DNA from 4 places in the Pseudescherichia sp. genome. Region 4 is predicted to be linked to each of the others. Evidence: predicted binding sites of a transcription regulator. Region 4 holds the regulator's gene; each other region holds the start of a gene.
The links. Region 4 encodes PhoB, which activates phosphate uptake and scavenging genes when phosphate is short. Its sites were predicted from a motif close to CTGTCATAAAACTGNCNNAT; they were not measured.
Positions count from the first base shown of each region.

Region 1: the regulator PhoB is predicted to act here: its motif matches at 2,450-2,469, upstream of glpT (glycerol-3-phosphate transporter).
Region 2: the regulator PhoB is predicted to act here: its motif matches at 2,078-2,097, upstream of uvrB (excinuclease ABC subunit UvrB).
Region 3: the regulator PhoB is predicted to act here: its motif matches at 1,849-1,868, upstream of pstS (phosphate ABC transporter substrate-binding protein PstS).

Region 1 is NZ_DAMBWA010000001.1:426,725-430,944, forward strand. It holds gene yfaE (class I ribonucleotide reductase maintenance protein YfaE) at 1-109, shown strand, start outside; gene RTX96_RS01985 (helix-turn-helix domain-containing protein) at 196-633, opposite strand; gene glpT (glycerol-3-phosphate transporter) at 988-2,337, opposite strand; gene RTX96_RS01995 (nicotinamide mononucleotide deamidase-related protein YfaY) at 2,668-3,867, opposite strand; gene RTX96_RS02000 (YfaZ family outer membrane protein) at 3,981-4,220, opposite strand, start outside.
Region 2 is NZ_DAMBWA010000018.1:27,687-31,906, reverse strand. It holds gene uvrB (excinuclease ABC subunit UvrB) at 1-1,846, opposite strand, end outside; gene RTX96_RS18985 (ABC transporter ATP-binding protein) at 2,559-3,281, shown strand; gene bioD (dethiobiotin synthase) at 3,223-3,945, opposite strand; gene bioC (malonyl-ACP O-methyltransferase BioC) at 3,938-4,220, opposite strand, start outside.
Region 3 is NZ_DAMBWA010000003.1:26,782-31,001, reverse strand. It holds gene pstC (phosphate ABC transporter permease PstC) at 1-597, opposite strand, end outside; gene pstS (phosphate ABC transporter substrate-binding protein PstS) at 724-1,764, opposite strand; gene glmS (glutamine--fructose-6-phosphate transaminase (isomerizing)) at 1,962-3,791, opposite strand; gene glmU (bifunctional UDP-N-acetylglucosamine diphosphorylase/glucosamine-1-phosphate N-acetyltransferase GlmU) at 3,984-4,220, opposite strand, start outside.
Region 4 is NZ_DAMBWA010000008.1:160,029-164,248, reverse strand. It holds gene sbcC (exonuclease subunit SbcC) at 1-398, opposite strand, end outside; gene sbcD (exonuclease subunit SbcD) at 395-1,597, opposite strand; gene phoB (phosphate response regulator transcription factor PhoB) at 1,788-2,477, shown strand; gene phoR (phosphate regulon sensor histidine kinase PhoR) at 2,499-3,794, shown strand; gene brnQ (branched-chain amino acid transporter carrier protein BrnQ) at 4,202-4,220, shown strand, end outside.

The sequences.
Region 1 (4,220 bases), on a different contig from region 4:
GATTGCAGGCCAGGTTGAGTGGCTCACCGAGCCGCTGGCTTTTATCCAGGCAGGGGAGATCCTCCCCTGCTGCTGTCGCGCGATGGGCGATATTGAACTCGACCTTTAATTGGCGGCTGGCAAATATAAAAAATCCCTGAGCACACACATGTTCAGGGATAAATTTCCGGGTTGACATCACTCACGCCGGAATAGCTAACTCTCCGTTATTTTCTCAGGGCAGCGCTGGAGTTCACTGACTCTGTAATAGATTGGCGTAATATCAACGTAGTTAATGATATAGCCGCTTCCCCTGATGTTGGCGATGAAATCATCAGGTAATCCCAGCAGGCTGAGCCGCCGATTAAGGTTTTTTAAGACCTGCCACAGGCGCTGGCTCGATGGCACTAAATCGTTCTCTTCCCACACGACCCGCAGCAACTCTTCGCGCGGCACCGTCGTATGACGGCCATGCTGTAATAGATAGACAAAAAGATGCAGCATCGTATGGTTAAATAATACCGAGCCAAAGATAAATGATTTATCGGCACTTCCCTGCGGCAGGCGATAAAGCCTTCGGTTTTCAATCTCGAAGTGAATTTCTTTGCCGATTACGTAACCGTATAGCCGATATCCCATCGTATCTTTACTCATATCTCTTAAAACTGTCCGTAGAGTGCCGTTCGATCCTTATTTCATAAGTCGCACTGATAATAAGAACGATTATATGGCGATAGTGAATACTTTCAACATACAGCCCGGCGCCTATTTTTACACGCCGCCATGCATGTAAATAAATTATTATTCGACGTTAACAGCAATATTTAGCGTTAAATAGTGAAAAAAGGTAAACAGAGAGTCGCACTGGGTCATCCAGGATCGTCGCGCGGATCATCAACATAATCTATTGATTTTACATGATTTGTAAGAAGTAAATGCTACCGCAACCTTACCTGTTTCCTGGATATAAAAAAAGGGCCTTGCGGCCCTTTTCTTTTTTAATGTGTATTAACGACGCGCCAGCACTTCCGCATGGTGCCGTTTTTCACCGAACATCACCACCGTGAGCAGCAATACCGCCAGCACGCTGCCGCCAATCATCACCATAAAGCCGCCGTCCCAGCCAAAGAAGTCAACGGTGTAGCCTACGATAGCGCTCGCCGCGACCGATCCCCCCAGGTAACCAAACAGGCCGGTAAAGCCTGCCGCGGTGCCTGCCGCTTTTTTCGGTGCCAGCTCCAGCGCATGCAGACCAATCAGCATCACCGGGCCGTAGATCAGGAAGCCGATGACAATCATGCAGGCCATATCCACGCCCGGGTTGCCCGCTGGGTTGAGCCAGTACACCACGGTAGCAATGGTGACCAGCGTCATAAAGAACACGCCCGTCGCACCGCGGTTGCCCTTGAACACCTTATCCGACATCCAGCCGCACAGCAGGGTGCCTGGGATCCCGGCATATTCATACAGGAAGTAGGCCCAGGAGGATTTATCCAGTGCAAAGTGCTTCACTTCACGCAGGTAGGTTGGCGACCAGTCGAGGATGCCGTAACGCAGCAGATAGACAAACACGTTGGCTATCGCGATGTACCACAGCAGCTTGTTGGGCAGAACATACTTCATAAAGATCTGTTTAGCTGTCAGCTCCTCTTCATGCTGCTCGCTATAATCATCCGGATAGTCATTTTTATACTCTTCGATAGGCGGTAGCCCCTGGGACTGCGGCGTATCACGCATCAGCGCAAAGGCAATGATCGCCACCACAATCGCACCAAACGCTGGCATATAGAGCGCGGCTTTCCAGTCGTTGAACCAGGCCATTCCCAGCAGGAACAGCAGGGGCGGAATACCACCGCCCACGTTATGCGCGCAGTTCCACACTGAAACAATGCCGCCGCGCTCTTTCTGTGACCACCAGTGAACCATCGTGCGTCCGCACGGAGGCCACCCCATCCCCTGGAACCAACCGCATAAGAAGAGCAGCACAAACATAACGGCAATGCTCGATGTCGCCCAGGGCACGAAGCCCATAAACAGCATCACCGCTGCCGCCAGGATCAGACCGGCGGGTAAGAAAACACGCGGGTTAGAGCGATCCGATACCGAGCCCATAATGAACTTGGAGAAACCGTAGGCAATGGAGATGCCCGACAGCGCGAAGCCGAGATCGCCGCGTGAGAAGCCCTGCTCCACCAGATAGGGCATCGCGAGGGCGAAGTTTTTGCGTACCAGGTAGTAAGCCGCGTAGCCAAAGAATATGCCGATAAAGATTTGCCAGCGCAAACGACGGTATAGCGGATCAATTTCTGCCTTTCCCAGGCACGCCTGATGTGGCGCTGGTTTAAAGATACTGAGCATGTAGCCTCCGTGGCCAAATATTAAATTTATAGGGTTTACGAGCCTCACCCCTTCAGCGAGGCTGGCGATGTTAAGGAATATCGGTAATTGTTACTGTGAATCCACGCACAGATTGTTACAGAAATATGACAAAAATGCGCAAAAAAGCGCATCAGCACGCAATATTATTTTCGAATCACGCTCGGTATCGCGCGAAATAGACCAAAAAACAGATTAGAAAGGATGAAATGATAAGAAAACGAACATAAAGGAGGGGGGAGAAAGCAAAGCATATGAGATGTCCACCGGCAAACGCGATGAACATCCCATTATGCTAAGAGCGCAGACGGATCACGCCACAAACAGGGAATCTACTACGCTCACCCAGCCGTGATCGCTGGCGACATCTTTACCGCTGAGCCAGCGGCGCAGCATGTTCAGGGCCATCATGGCACACACCTCCTGACGTACAGCTATGCCGTGGCGTCCAGTGCTGAACTTTATCCGAAGAGCGTGGGTACCCTGCGGCGTGGCGAGGGCAAAGTTGATATGCTCCTCGTCCAGCCCGCCTACGCTCAGCGCCAGTCCGGCCAGGTGACGGTTGCGCAGCTCGGCGGCCCAGCGTGCGGTCTGCTCCAGCGTGTCGGCCTGGAAAGGCAGCACCTCGCTCGCCAGCAGCGGTGCAGAGGCACGGGAGAGCTGCAGCGCCAGCAGGCCGCTGGTGAACTGCTCGCTAACGGTCAGGCTGAGCTGCTGCTCACGCATCTTCTCTGCCAGCAGCGCCGGTAGCCCCTGAGTCCCTTCAAAAATCAGGCTCTCGCCAGCGACGCGCTGCACCTCTGGCCACAGCGCCTCCATCGCTTCGCGCTGCTCCGCCGGGCCGGTCAGCTTCAGCTCGATAATCGGCATGGATGAGCGGTAACCCATCACCACCCCTTCCGGCAGCTGAAGATGATCGAGACTCTGGGCCAGATCGCTCTCGGAGCGGCCAAAGGTGGTCAGGCGCAGGCAGATTGGCGGCGACGGCAGGGTAAAGCGCTCCCGCAGACGCGGCAGGATCTCCTGCTGAACCATCACCTTGAATTCAGAGGGTACGCCCGGGGTAAAGAACATCAGGCAGCGGTTGAGCTTGACGGCAAAGCCGCAGGCGGTGCCTACCGGATTATCAATTAGCTCCGCGCTGGCTGGGATCTCTGCCTGTTTACGGTTGCTGGGGGCCATCACGCGACCGCGCTCGGTGAAGAAACGCTCCATATGGCTCAGCCACGCTTCGTGCAGCACCAGCTCTTCGCCCGCCGCAGTCGCTGCCGCCAGCGCGCTAAGATCGTCGCTGGTCGGGCCGAGGCCGCCGTTAACGATTAAAACATCGGCGTGCTCGCTGCGCTCGCGCAGGATAGCAACCAGATCGTTAAGGCTATCGCCCACGGTATTACGGCGCGTCAGCGGTAACCCTTCGGTGAAAAACAGATCGGCAAGCCATGCAGCGTTGGTATCAACAATCTGACCATGCAGGACTTCATCCCCGGTAGACAGCATTTCCACGTTTATCATCGTTATCTCCGTACTCTCCCTTACCTGTTGTCGGAGTACTATAACGCATGGGGAAGTAAATGGCGGCAGGATTAAACAGATGAAAAGGCGCGGCAGATTGCCGCGCCGGAGGATTAGAAGCTGGCGTTAACCCCAACGTAGGGGCCATCAGCAAGCGCGTTGTCGCGGTTGCCGTCTTTACCCGCCAGGTTCAGGTAGCGGTAGCCAGCTTCAATGCTCAGCGGACGCATGATAGTCCAGCGTGCGCCAGCGTTAGCTTCCTGATAGCTGTCGATACCGCTGGAGAGCGAGTCCGGAGAGTAGTAGTACTCACCAAACAGGCGGAAGCTGTCGCCGATCGGCCACTGTAAGCC
Region 2 (4,220 bases), on a different contig from region 4:
AGCGGGATTTACCGCGTCCTTTGGCTTTGGTCTTGGCAATATTCTCGCCCAGCGCCAGGATATCCACCACTTTCTTATTCAGGCCCTGCGGCGTAATGCCGTGCTCTTCGTTGTACTGCTGCTGCTTCGCCCGACGGCGCTCGGTTTCGCCAATCGCCTTCGCCATCGACGGGGTGATTTTATCCCCGTACAGGATCGCCTTGCCGTTGACGTTACGCGCCGCACGGCCGATGGTCTGGATCAGCGAGCGTTCGGAGCGCAGGAAGCCCTCTTTGTCGGCATCGAGAATCGCCACCAGCGAAACCTCTGGCATATCCAGCCCCTCACGCAGCAGGTTGATGCCCACCAGCACGTTGAACTCGCCCAGACGCAGATCGCGGATAATCTCCATACGCTCAACGGTATCGATATCCGAGTGCAGGTAGCGCACCTTCTCGCCGTGCTCTTCCAGATACTCGGTGAGATCCTCGGCCATGCGCTTGGTGAGCGTGGTGACCAGCACACGCTCGTTAATGGCGACGCGCTTGCGGATCTCCGAGAGCAGATCGTCCACCTGCGTGCCCACCGGGCGGACTTCGATAATCGGGTCAAGCAGGCCGGTCGGGCGCACCACCTGATCGACAATCTCTTCCCCGGATTTCTCCAGCTCGTAGTTGCCCGGCGTCGCCGAGACGTAGATGGTCTGCGGAGCTAAACCTTCGAACTCTTCAAACTTCATCGGACGGTTGTCCAGCGCCGACGGCAGGCGGAAGCCATACTCCACCAGCGTCTCTTTACGCGCCCGGTCGCCGCGGTACATGCCGCCAATCTGCGGAATGGTGACGTGGGACTCATCAATCACCAGCAGGCCGTCGGCAGGCAGGTAGTCAAACAGGGTCGGCGGCGCTTCGCCCGGCCCGCGCCCGGAGAGGTAGCGGGAGTAGTTCTCGATGCCCGAGCAGTAGCCCAGCTCGTTCATCATCTCCAGATCGAACTGGGTGCGCTGGGTAATACGCTGCTCTTCCAGCAGCTTGTTGTTGGCCAGCAGCGTCTTGCGCCGGTCCGCCAGCTCTACTTTGATATCTTCCATCGCCTGCACGATGCGCTCGCGCGGGGTCACGTAGTGGGTTTTCGGGTAGACGGTGTAGCGCTGAATAGTGGATTCAACGTGCCCGGTCAGCGGGTCAAACAGCGACAGGCGCTCCACCTCTTCATCAAACAGCTCAACGCGCAGCGCCACGTCGTCTGACTCCGCCGGGAAGATATCGATCACCTCGCCGCGCACGCGGAAAGTGCCGCGCTGGAAGGCCTGATCGTTACGCGTGTACTGCAGCTCCGACAGGCGGCGCAGAATATCACGCTGGTTGATGATCATACCGATGGTCAGGTGGAGCATCATTTTCAGATAGAGATCGGGATCGCCGAGGCCGTAGATGGCCGACACCGAGGCCACAACTACCACGTCGCGCCGCTCCAGCAGCGCTTTGGTCGCCGAGAGACGCATCTGCTCAATATGCTCGTTCACCGAGGCATCTTTTTCGATAAAGGTGTCTGAGCTCGGCACGTAGGCTTCCGGCTGGTAGTAGTCGTAGTAGGAGACGAAGTACTCCACGGCGTTGTCCGGGAAAAACTCCTTCATTTCGCCATACAGCTGGGCTGCCAGGGTTTTATTCGGCGCAAGCACCATTGTTGGCCGCTGCAGGTCGGCGATCACGTTGGCAACGGTAAACGTCTTCCCTGAACCGGTTACCCCGAGCAGGGTCTGGTGCGCCAGTCCGTCCTCCAGCCCCTCTTTCAGGCGGCGAATGGCTTCTGGCTGATCGCCAGAGGGACGAAAAGCGGAATTCAGTTTGAATGGTTTACTCATGAATAGCTACCTGATGAAGGAATGAGCGGGCAGGTGAGTAATTTTACTCGCGACGGTGGATTTTGCCAATAAATTATACTGGATGAAAACCCAGTAGCAGACAGGAATATCTGTGTTACATAAGGCAATTTCAAGCGCCATAAGGAAAATTTGCCCCAGGGACAGAATTAAAAACTAAAAAAAATATCTTATCCCCAGAACTTTTTGCGATTTAACATTTGTCAAGTCGGGTAGTGAAAGTTTTGTGTCAGTGGGTGACACTTTTCTTACATCCGTTGCTTTTATTCAACTTGTTGATTTTAAAATATTTATACAAAAAGCCGCGTTTCGCATCAATTCATGCCTAAGCCGCGTGCTCTCTCGCTTTGCACGCGTTTTCTAACTCTAATGCACAAGGTTATCCACAGGAATAGTGGATAACTGTCGCCAGCCCGTACCCCCTGTGACTCAGCGAAAATTGGGTTTTGCGTAACGGGTCGCAGGTAAAAAAATTTTCCCACCATTTTTTATCGCATTCAGACGCGACTGCACCATGAAAAATCAGATTTGCCCGCATCTAGCACTGTTAGCGTGCAGATGCAATAAGGCAGACCGGCGGATTAGCCGAATTTAGCGATTTTTCTTCATCTTGCTCCGAAAAACAGAGCATAACACGCTTCTGGCAAGGCTTTTGCAACATATCTTTTACAGACCAGGCCAAGGAGATGAAATGATGTTGAGCTTACGTGCAGTGAATCACTATTACGGCGATCAGCATACGCTATGGAATGTCGATCTCGATCTTATCCCTGGTACCTGCACCTGCGTCATGGGGCTGCCGGGAATGGGGAAAACCACGTTGGTCAACTGTATCTCTGGCTATCTTGCCGTGGAGAGCGGCAGCATGACCTGGCAGGAGGCCGGGGCCGCCCCCCTCAATCTGCTGCAGGTGAAGATGGAGGATCGTCCGGCAATGGGTATCGCCTGCGTGCCGCAGGACAGGCGGATCTTCTCCCAGCTAACGGTAGAGGAGAATTTACAGGTTGCCTGGCTGGCGGTAGGTGAGCACGGCAGCGCCGTCACCCGGGATATCTACGATCTCTTCCCCGAGCTGTACGCCCTGCGCCAGATAAAGGGCGCAGGGCTATCAGAAGATAACCAGCACCAGCTGGCGCTGGCCCGGGCGCTGGTGACCCATCCACGCCTGCTGATCCTTGATGAGCCGACCCGGGGGCTGGGCCAGGCCTTTATCCATAAGCTAGGCAACCTGCTGGTGCGCCTGAACCAGGATTTCGGCATGACCATCCTGCTGGCGGAGCAGCATCTGTCGTTTGTGCGCCGCGTCGCCGACCGCTTCTATCTGCTGCATCGGGGACGCAACGTGGCCCAGGGAAGCGTTACGCAGCTGGACGATCCGCTGCTTTCCCAGTGGATGACGCCGGATCTAAAGCACTGAGATCGATCCAGTGGCCTGTTTCACTCTCAGGCGAGGCGTTCTCCAGCCACGGGATCTCGCCGAGGAACGGCGCAGGCAGCATGCGCTTAAGCGTTGCCAGATACTCCGCGTGACGGTGTCCCGGCGGTACCACGTCGTTAGCCACCCAGCCTGCCAGCCGCAATCCCGCCTGCTGCACCGCCTGGGCGGTCAGCATCGCATGGTTGATGCAGCCAAGCTTAACGCCCACCACTAAAATTACCGGCAGCTGCTCCTGGGTAGCCCAGTCGGCAAAGGTCAGGGTCTCTGAGAGCGGCGTAAACCAGCCTCCGGCCCCCTCCACCAGCACCCACTCCGCCTGCGCTTCCAGTGTCCGCAATCCTGCCGAGAGCGTTTCCGCCTCGATAGGCTGCCCGAGGGCGGCGCTGACGATGTGCGGTGAGGTGGGCTCAGCAAAGGTGTATGGGTTCACGGCCTCGTAGCGCAGGGCCAGGGTACTGTTGTGCTGTAGCGCCAGCGCGTCGCTGTTGCGCAGCCCCTCCGGCGTCATCTCGCTGCCGGAGGCGACCGGTTTGTAGCCCGCGGTCTGCCGCCCCGCCAGCGCGGCGGCCTGTAACAGGGCGCAGCTGGCCACCGTTTTACCGACTTCCGTATCCGTGCCGGTAACAAAATAGCGTTCAGTCATGTTCAATGACTCCCCAAAAAAGTGAATAGGTCAGCAGGCATCTGCCCTGCTGCTGCGGCCATGCCAGTTGCAGGCGCTGAAGCTGGGCGCGGGTCAAAGGCCGGTTGTGCCTGCCAGCGTGCAGGTGCGTCGCGCCGATGCCCTTCAGCGAGCGCATAGCAGAGAGCGCATCGTCAAAGTCCAGCGTAATGCGCTCCACGCCGCACCGGCCGCGCCAGGCATTAACGGTGTCAGCCAGCGCCTCCTCCGCTAAAAATCGGTTAGCGTGCGGATGG
Region 3 (4,220 bases), on a different contig from region 4:
CATCACCGGGGTTTGTTCAAACACGTCGCGCATTACCGAGGCGATGTACGGAATGATCATGATGGCGAGGATAATGCCCGCCGCGAGGATACCGATACCAAACGCCGGGCCGGAGAAGAGCGCGCCGACAAACGGAATGGCGGAGAGCACGTTGCCCACCGGCTCCTGGAAATAAGTGGCAAACAGCGGAGCGAAGATAAACAGCCCCCACATGCCGTAAACGATACTGGGGATAGCGGCGAGCAGCTCAATGGCGATACCCAGCGGACGCTTCAGCCAGCCGGGAGCCAGCTCCGTCAGGAACAGCGCGATACCGAAACTCACCGGAACGGCGATCAGCAGCGCGATAAAGGAGGTCACCAGCGTACCGTAAATCGGCACCAGCGCGCCGTAGATATCGTTGGGGGCGTCCCACTCTTTGGTCCACAGGAAAGAGAACCCAAATTTCTGGATGCTTGGCCAGGAGGAGACAATCAGGGAGATGATGATGCCGCCGAGCAGCAATAGCACAATCAGCGCAGCCAGTTTGACCAGCGCGCCGAAGATCATGTCACCTTGTTTACCCGGTGGGTTAAAAGCAGGCTTGGTTGCAGCCATAAATTACTCTTCTGTTATATACGTCTTACGAATTTGCCCGGTGGCGTGAACGCTTACCGGGCCTACAGTTTTTATCCGTAGGGCGGGAAGCCTACGCCACCCGCCATCTTCGTCAAAAAGATCCTGTTAGTACAGCGCTTTACCGCTGCTGTCTTTCACATTCGTTTTCCATGCGGCACGAACCTGCTCAACCACGCTGTCCGGCAGGGTTGCGTAATCCAGATCGTTAGCCTGTTTCGCACCGTCTTTGTATGCCCAGTCAAAGAACTTCAGCACTTCAGCGCCCTGCTCAGGTTTCTTCTGCTCTTTGTGGATCAGGATGAAGGTGGTGGAGGTGATTGGCCACGCGTTGTCACCCTTCTGGTTAGTCAGGTCCTGAGCGAAGGTTTTGCTCCAGTCCACGCCTTTCGCGGCGTTAGAGAAGCTCTCTTCGGTCGGAGAAACCGGTTTGCCATCGGCAGAGACCAGCTTGGTGTAGGCCAGGTTGTTCTGCTTAGCGTAAGCGTACTCTACGTAGCCGATAGAGCCAGGCAGACGCTGTACGAACGCGGCGATACCGTCGTTACCTTTACCGCCCAGACCGGTCGGCCAGTTTACGGTAGAGCCAGAACCGATTTTTGATTTCCACTCTTCGTTCACTTTTGTCAGATAGCTGGTGAAGACGAAGGAGGTACCGGAGCCGTCAGCGCGACGAACCACGGCGATATTCTGTGAAGGCAGCTTCATGCCTGGGTTGAGCTTAGCGATCGCTTCGTCATCCCATTTTTTGATTTTACCCAGGTAGATGTCACCCAGCGTTTTACCATCCAGCACCAGCTCACCGGATTTCACGCCCGGCAGGTTAACCGCCAGCACCACGCCACCGATAACGGTCGGGAACTGGAACAGGCCTTCCTGGTTCAGTTTCTCATCAGACAGCGGAGCGTCAGACGCGCCAAAATCAACGGTGTTAGCAGTGATCTGCTTCACGCCGCCGGAGGAGCCGATACCCTGGTAGTTGACTTTGCTACCGGTCGCTTTCTGATAGGTATCCGCCCATTTGGCATACACTGGCGCTGGGAAGGTTGCACCCGCGCCGGTCAGGCTTGCCGCTGCGTTAACAGCGAAAGCGCTCAGGGATAAGGTCGCGGCGACAACAGTAGCGACAGTGGTACGCATGACTTTCATAATGTCTCCTGAGGGATTGTAAATCGTTGTTTGGTTTCTACGATATGCAAAATAGGACAACCAGGTGACAGTTAAATGTACGTATTATGACATTTTTATGACAGGCGCTTATTTGACCGAAAATAGTCTATGGATTGTTTAAAAATAGCACAGCGAGGAGAGACGTCCCGCCAGAGCGACGGGACGTAAGAGGAAGATTACTCTACGGTGACAGACTTCGCGAGGTTACGCGGCTGGTCAACGTCGGTGCCTTTGATCAGCGCGACGTGGTAGGCCAGCAGCTGCAGCGGCACGGTGTAGAAGATTGGCGCAATCACCTCTTCCACGTGCGGCAGCTCGATAATGTGCATGTTATCGCTGCTGGTGAAACCGGCATCCTGATCGGCGAAGACATAGAGTACGCCGCTACGGGCGCGAACTTCTTCGATGTTGGACTTCAATTTTTCCAGCAGTTCGTTGTTAGGTGCCACAACGATAACCGGCATATCAGCATCAATCAGCGCCAGCGGGCCGTGCTTCAGCTCGCCTGCGGCGTAGGCTTCCGCGTGGATGTAGGAGATCTCTTTCAGCTTCAGCGCGCCTTCCAGCGCGATAGGGTACTGATCGCCACGGCCAAGGAACAGGGCGTGGTGCTTCTCAGAGAAGTCCTCTGCCAGCGCTTCAATGCGTTTGTCCTGGGAGAGCATCTGCTCGATACGGTTCGGCAGCGCCTGCAGACCATGCACAATATCCTGCTCGATAGAGGCGTCCAGACCCTTCAGGCGGCTCAGCTTCGCCACCAGCATCAGCAGCACGGTGAGCTGGGTGGTAAAGGCCTTGGTGGAGGCCACGCCGATCTCGGTTCCGGCGTTGGTCATCAGCGCCAGGTCAGATTCACGTACCAGCGAGGAGCCAGGCACGTTACAGATCGCCAGCGAACCGAGGTAGCCCAGCTCTTTGGAGAGGCGCAGCGCGGCCAGGGTGTCCGCCGTCTCACCAGACTGGGAGAGGGTGATCATCAGGCTGTTACGGCGCACGGCGGATTTGCGGTAGCGGAACTCAGAGGCGATTTCCACATCGCACGGCACACCGGCCAGCGATTCAAACCAGTAGCGTGACACCATCCCGGAGTTGTAGGAGGTACCGCAGGCGATGATCTGAATATGCTCAACCTGAGAGAGCATCTCGTTGGCTTTCTCGCCCAGCTCGCTGAGATCGATCTCGCCGTGGCTAATACGCCCGGTCAGGGTATTTTTAATGGCGTTTGGCTGCTCGTAGATCTCTTTCTGCATGTAGTGGCGGTAGATACCCTTATCGCCAGCGTCATACTGCAGGTTAGATTCGATGTCCGGGCGCTTCACTTCATGGCCAGAACGGTCGAATACCACGACGCTACGGCGGGTCACTTCCGCAATATCGCCCTCTTCGAGGAAGATAAAGCGGCGGGTCACCGGCAGCAGGGCCAGCTGGTCAGAGGCGATGAAGTTTTCGCCCATGCCAAGGCCGATAACCAGCGGGCTACCGGAGCGGGCAGCCAGCAGCGTGTCAGGATCGCGGGTATCCATGATAACCGTACCGTACGCGCCGCGCAGCTGCGGGATAGCGCGCAGAACGGCATCGCGCAGCGAGCCGCCTTTTGCCAGCTCCCAGTGCACCAGGTGAGCGATGACTTCGGTATCGGTTTCGGAGACAAATTCATAGCCGCGCGATCTTAACTCTTCGCGCAGCGGCTCGTGGTTCTCAATAATGCCGTTGTGCACCACCACGATATGTTCAGAGACATGCGGGTGAGCGTTGCCTTCAGACGGTTCACCGTGCGTTGCCCAACGGGTATGGGCAATACCGGTTCCGCCATGCAGCGGATGCTCTTCGGCTGCCTGAGAGAGCATCTGGACTTTACCGAGACGACGCAGGCGGGTCATATGCCCTTCACTGTCGACCACTGCCAGACCGGCAGAGTCATAGCCACGGTATTCGAGACGACGTAAGCCTTCGAGAAGGATTTCAGCAATATCACGCTGCGCAACTGCGCCAACAATTCCACACATAGTTAGATTTCCTGATTATGGCGTAAGCCATGCGTTGTCGGTCAACCTGCGTTACCCGTTTTCCGGGCGCCCCGAGCCTTGTAGAGAGTGGGGTTATATTTATAGCTACTGCTGGTGGGCGGGAGATCTATGTTGACCTCCTCATCCCTGTTTGCCGGACGGCATTGCTGCCTGGCCGGCTTACAAAAGGGTTTACTTCTTCTTGACCGGACGCTTCCAGCCCTTGATATGGGTCTGTTTGACACGGCCGATCACTAGCTCGCCCTCTGCGACGTCACGGGTCACCGTGGTGCCCGCCGCAATGGTAACGCCGCTGGCCACGCTCACCGGAGCGATAAACTGCGAATCAGAGCCGACAAAGACGTCGTCGCCGATAATGGTTTTATGCTTGTTGGCACCGTCATAGTTGCAGGTAATAGTCCCTGCACC
Region 4 (4,220 bases):
AGCTTGTCTTTCACCTTGTCGGCGAGAATTTTGCCGTCGGCGCAGAGCGCCAGCTCGACGCGAGGGACCTGAAGATTACCCCCGGCCTGGCTGCGGGCGCGGTTCTGACTCCAGAAGGCGCGGTAGGCTACGCCTTTTACCTCAAACTCCACCTCCGCCAGGCACTCGGCGGTGTCGCGGGTCATCAGGTCATTCTGCGACTGCGACACGTTACTCAGGCGCGGCGTCTCGTGGTAGAGCGCCAGGCAGATGGCATCCAACAGGGTGGTTTTTCCCGCGCCGGTAGGCCCGGTAATGGCAAACAGGCCGTTGCTGGCAAACGGCTCGGCGGTAAAGTCGATCTTCCACTCCCCCTTCAGGGAGTTGATGTTCTTCAGGCGCAGGGTAAGAATTTTCATGCGTCTTGCTCCTGGGTCAGCTCGTCGACGGTGGCGCTAAAGAGGGTGCGGACCCGCTGGCCCTGCGCCTCGTCCGGCTCCTCAAGCGCCAGTCGGCGCTCGAATACCTCCTCCACGCGCAGCTCGCTGAGGGTTTCCCGCAGCTCGCCCGCCATCATTCGCTGACGCTGCTCACGGCTGCGGCGTACCAGCAGCACCTCGACCGGCAGATCCTCGGTCATCGCCTGAATACGGCGCTGCATGTCCGTCAGCCAGTCGTCGGTGGTGATTTCGATATCGAGCCATACCGGCGGCGATGCGGGAGTCTCGCGCCACTGCGCAAGCTGCTGGCCAATGGCGGCAAGATCGCCTTTGATCACCGCCAGCTGCTGGGTGACCGGCACGGTGAGGGGCGTAATGTCCGCCAGCCTGCCGTCGGTGAAGGTCACCAGATTAACGCTTTTCGCCTTGCCGGTTTCGTCGAAGCTAAGGGCAATGGGCGATCCGCAGTAGCGGATATGATCCTGACCGCCAATCACCTGCGGACGGTGGATGTGCCCGAGGGCGATGTAGTCCACCGGCGGAAAATTTTGCGCCGGGAAGGCGTCCAGGGTACCAATGTAGATGTCGCGCACCGCGTCGCTTTTGCTGGCGCCGACGGTGGTCAGGTGGCCGCTGGCGATAATCGGCAGCGTCGCCTCGCCGCGCAGGGCGCAGGCCTGCTGGTACTGCTGATGGTAGTAGTCGGTGATCGCCGCCAGCAGATGCTGCTGCTTCTCGCTGCCGGAGAGCCCCGCCTGGCTGGTAACGATGTCGCGCGGACGTAAAAACGGCACCGGGCAGAAAACCGCGCCCGGCGTGCCGTCGCGATGGTTAAGCATGAACGGCGCACAGCCCGCTGCCGCTACAACGGTGGTATGCAGAAAGGCCAGGATCTCCCGCGATTCGTTCAGGGTAGCGACCGAATCGTGGTTGCCTGCCAGTACCACCAGGTGACAGCCGGTCTGCTGGAGTTGAACCACAAAGCGGTAGTAGAGCTCGCGAGCATAGCTGGGGGGCGCACCGGTATCAAAGATATCGCCAGCAACGATAATCGCATCGACCTGCTGGGCCTGCGCTGTCTCCAGCAGCCAGTCAAGAAAGGCGGCATGCTCAGCGGCCCGGCTCTTGCTGTAAAAGTTTTGGCCGAGGTGCCAGTCCGAGGTGTGAAGGATGCGCATATCTATTCCGTGGCAAAAAAGCGTAAGGCGGATTATAAACGTTTAGGCACAGCGGGAAAGCGACGATCGTCTTCCGGGTGTCATCTGCACGCTTTCAGGTTCATACTGCCTTCACGCTTTTCATAAATCTGTCATAAATCTGACGCATAATGCGACGCAACATATTGATTACAACTATATAGGGCAAATCATGGCGAGACGTATTCTGGTCGTAGAGGATGAGGCCCCCATTCGGGAGATGGTCTGCTTCGTACTCGAGCAAAACGGCTTTCAGCCTGTTGAAGCGGAAGATTATGACAGTGCGGTGAATCAGCTCAACGAGCCGTGGCCCGATCTCATCCTGCTCGACTGGATGCTGCCCGGCGGCTCGGGGATTCAGTTTATCAAGCACCTGAAACGTGAAAACATGACCCGGGACATTCCTGTTATGATGCTCACCGCGCGCGGCGAAGAGGAAGATCGCGTCCGCGGTCTGGAGACCGGCGCGGACGATTACATCACCAAACCCTTCTCGCCGAAGGAGCTGGTGGCGCGTATTAAAGCCGTGATGCGCCGTATTTCGCCGATGGCGGTAGAAGAGGTGATTGAGATGCAGGGCCTGAGCCTTGATCCCACCTCTCACCGGGTCATGACCGGCGAGAACCCGCTCGACATGGGGCCGACGGAGTTTAAGCTCCTACACTTCTTTATGACCCATCCGGAGCGCGTCTACAGCCGCGAGCAGCTGCTGAACCACGTCTGGGGAACCAACGTCTACGTTGAGGACCGCACGGTGGACGTGCATATTCGTCGCCTGCGTAAAGCGCTGGAGCTGAGCGGTCACGATCGTATGGTGCAGACCGTTCGCGGCACGGGTTACCGTTTTTCGACTCGTTTCTAATCATTGACTGGAGTGTGACGCGTGCTGGAACGGCTGTCATGGAAAAGGCTGGTCTTAGAGCTGTTTTTAAGCTGTATCCCGGCGCTGGTGCTTGGCGCAATGTTTGGCTATCTGCCGTGGTTTCTGCTGGCCTCGGTTACCGGATTACTGATCTGGCACTTCTGGAATCTGCTTCAGCTCTCCTGGTGGCTGTGGGTTGACCGCAGCATGACGCCGCCTCCCGGGCACGGCAGCTGGGAGCCGCTGCTCTACGGCCTGCACCAGATGCAGCTGCGTAATAAAAAGCGCCGCCGCGAGCTGGGCAGCCTGATCAAACGCTTTCGCAGCGGGGCAGAGTCGCTGCCGGATGCGGTGGTGCTCACCACCGAAGAGGGGGTGATCTTCTGGTGTAACGGCCTTGCTCAGCAGCTGCTGGGGCTGCGCTGGCCGGACGATAACGGCCAAAATATCCTTAACCTGCTGCGCTACCCCGAGTTCACCCAGTACCTCAAGCAGCAGGCCTTCGCAAAACCGCTCAACCTCGTGCTGAACAACGGCCGTCACCTGGAGATCCGCGTCATGCCCTACAGCGAGCAACAGCTGCTGATGGTCGCTCGCGACGTGACCCAGATGCACCAGCTGGAGGGGGCACGACGCAACTTCTTTGCCAACGTCAGCCATGAGCTGCGTACGCCGCTGACGGTACTGCAGGGCTACCTGGAGATGATGCAGGAGCAGACCCTGTCCGGCGCGACGCGGGAAAAGGCGCTGCACACGATGCGTGAGCAGACATCCCGCATGGAGGGCCTGGTAAAACAGCTGCTCACCCTGTCAAAAATTGAGGCCTCGCCGATTCATACCCCGAATGAGGTCATTGATGTGCCGATGATGCTGCGGGTTGTTGAGCGTGAAGCGCAGACCCTGAGCCAGCAGCGGCAGACCATTGAGTTTCATGTCGATAATTCCCTGAAGGTGCTGGGCAGCGATGAGCAGATGCGCAGTGCTATCTCTAACCTGGTCTATAACGCGGTAAACCATACCCCGCCCGCAACGCATATTATCGTCAGCTGGCAGCGGGTCGCGAGCGGCGTAGAGTTCAGCGTTGAGGATAACGGGCCGGGCATCGCCGCCGAGCATATTCCACGCCTCACCGAGCGTTTCTACCGCGTCGATAAGGCACGATCCCGCCAGACGGGCGGCAGCGGGTTAGGGCTGGCGATCGTTAAGCATGCGGTCAACCACCACGACAGCCGTCTGGAAATCACCAGCGAGCCGGGCAAAGGCACCCGATTTAGCTTCACGCTGCCGGAAAGGCTCATTGCCAAATCCAGTGAGTAGCGCTGTTGCTGTCAGTATAACTTTCCACAGGCCGCAAAATGCGGCCTGTTAGCTTTGCACCATTCAGCACAGCGCCTGCTTTTCTGCGGTTGCTGCTTTTTTGTTCGCATGTTTAGCCATGTGTTTTTCTTATAATTAGCGTTTTATGCTGGTTATTCACGCTGGTCTACGATAACCATCTGGTTTTGCGATCCCATCTTGCCTTTAAACGTTATAAGCGTTTAAATTGCGCCCCTGTCGATGACAGACAGGCTGGATTTGCGTGGTAAATCGAAAAACTATTCTTCGCCACGCCGGGTGGGAAGCATATCCCGCTGGAATCTAATGATATTACCGCTGTATTGTCCCGTAGGGACTGGCGAAAAAGTCAACACGTTCAACACCACATCCACAGGCAGTTAATACATATGACCCATCGTTTAAAAC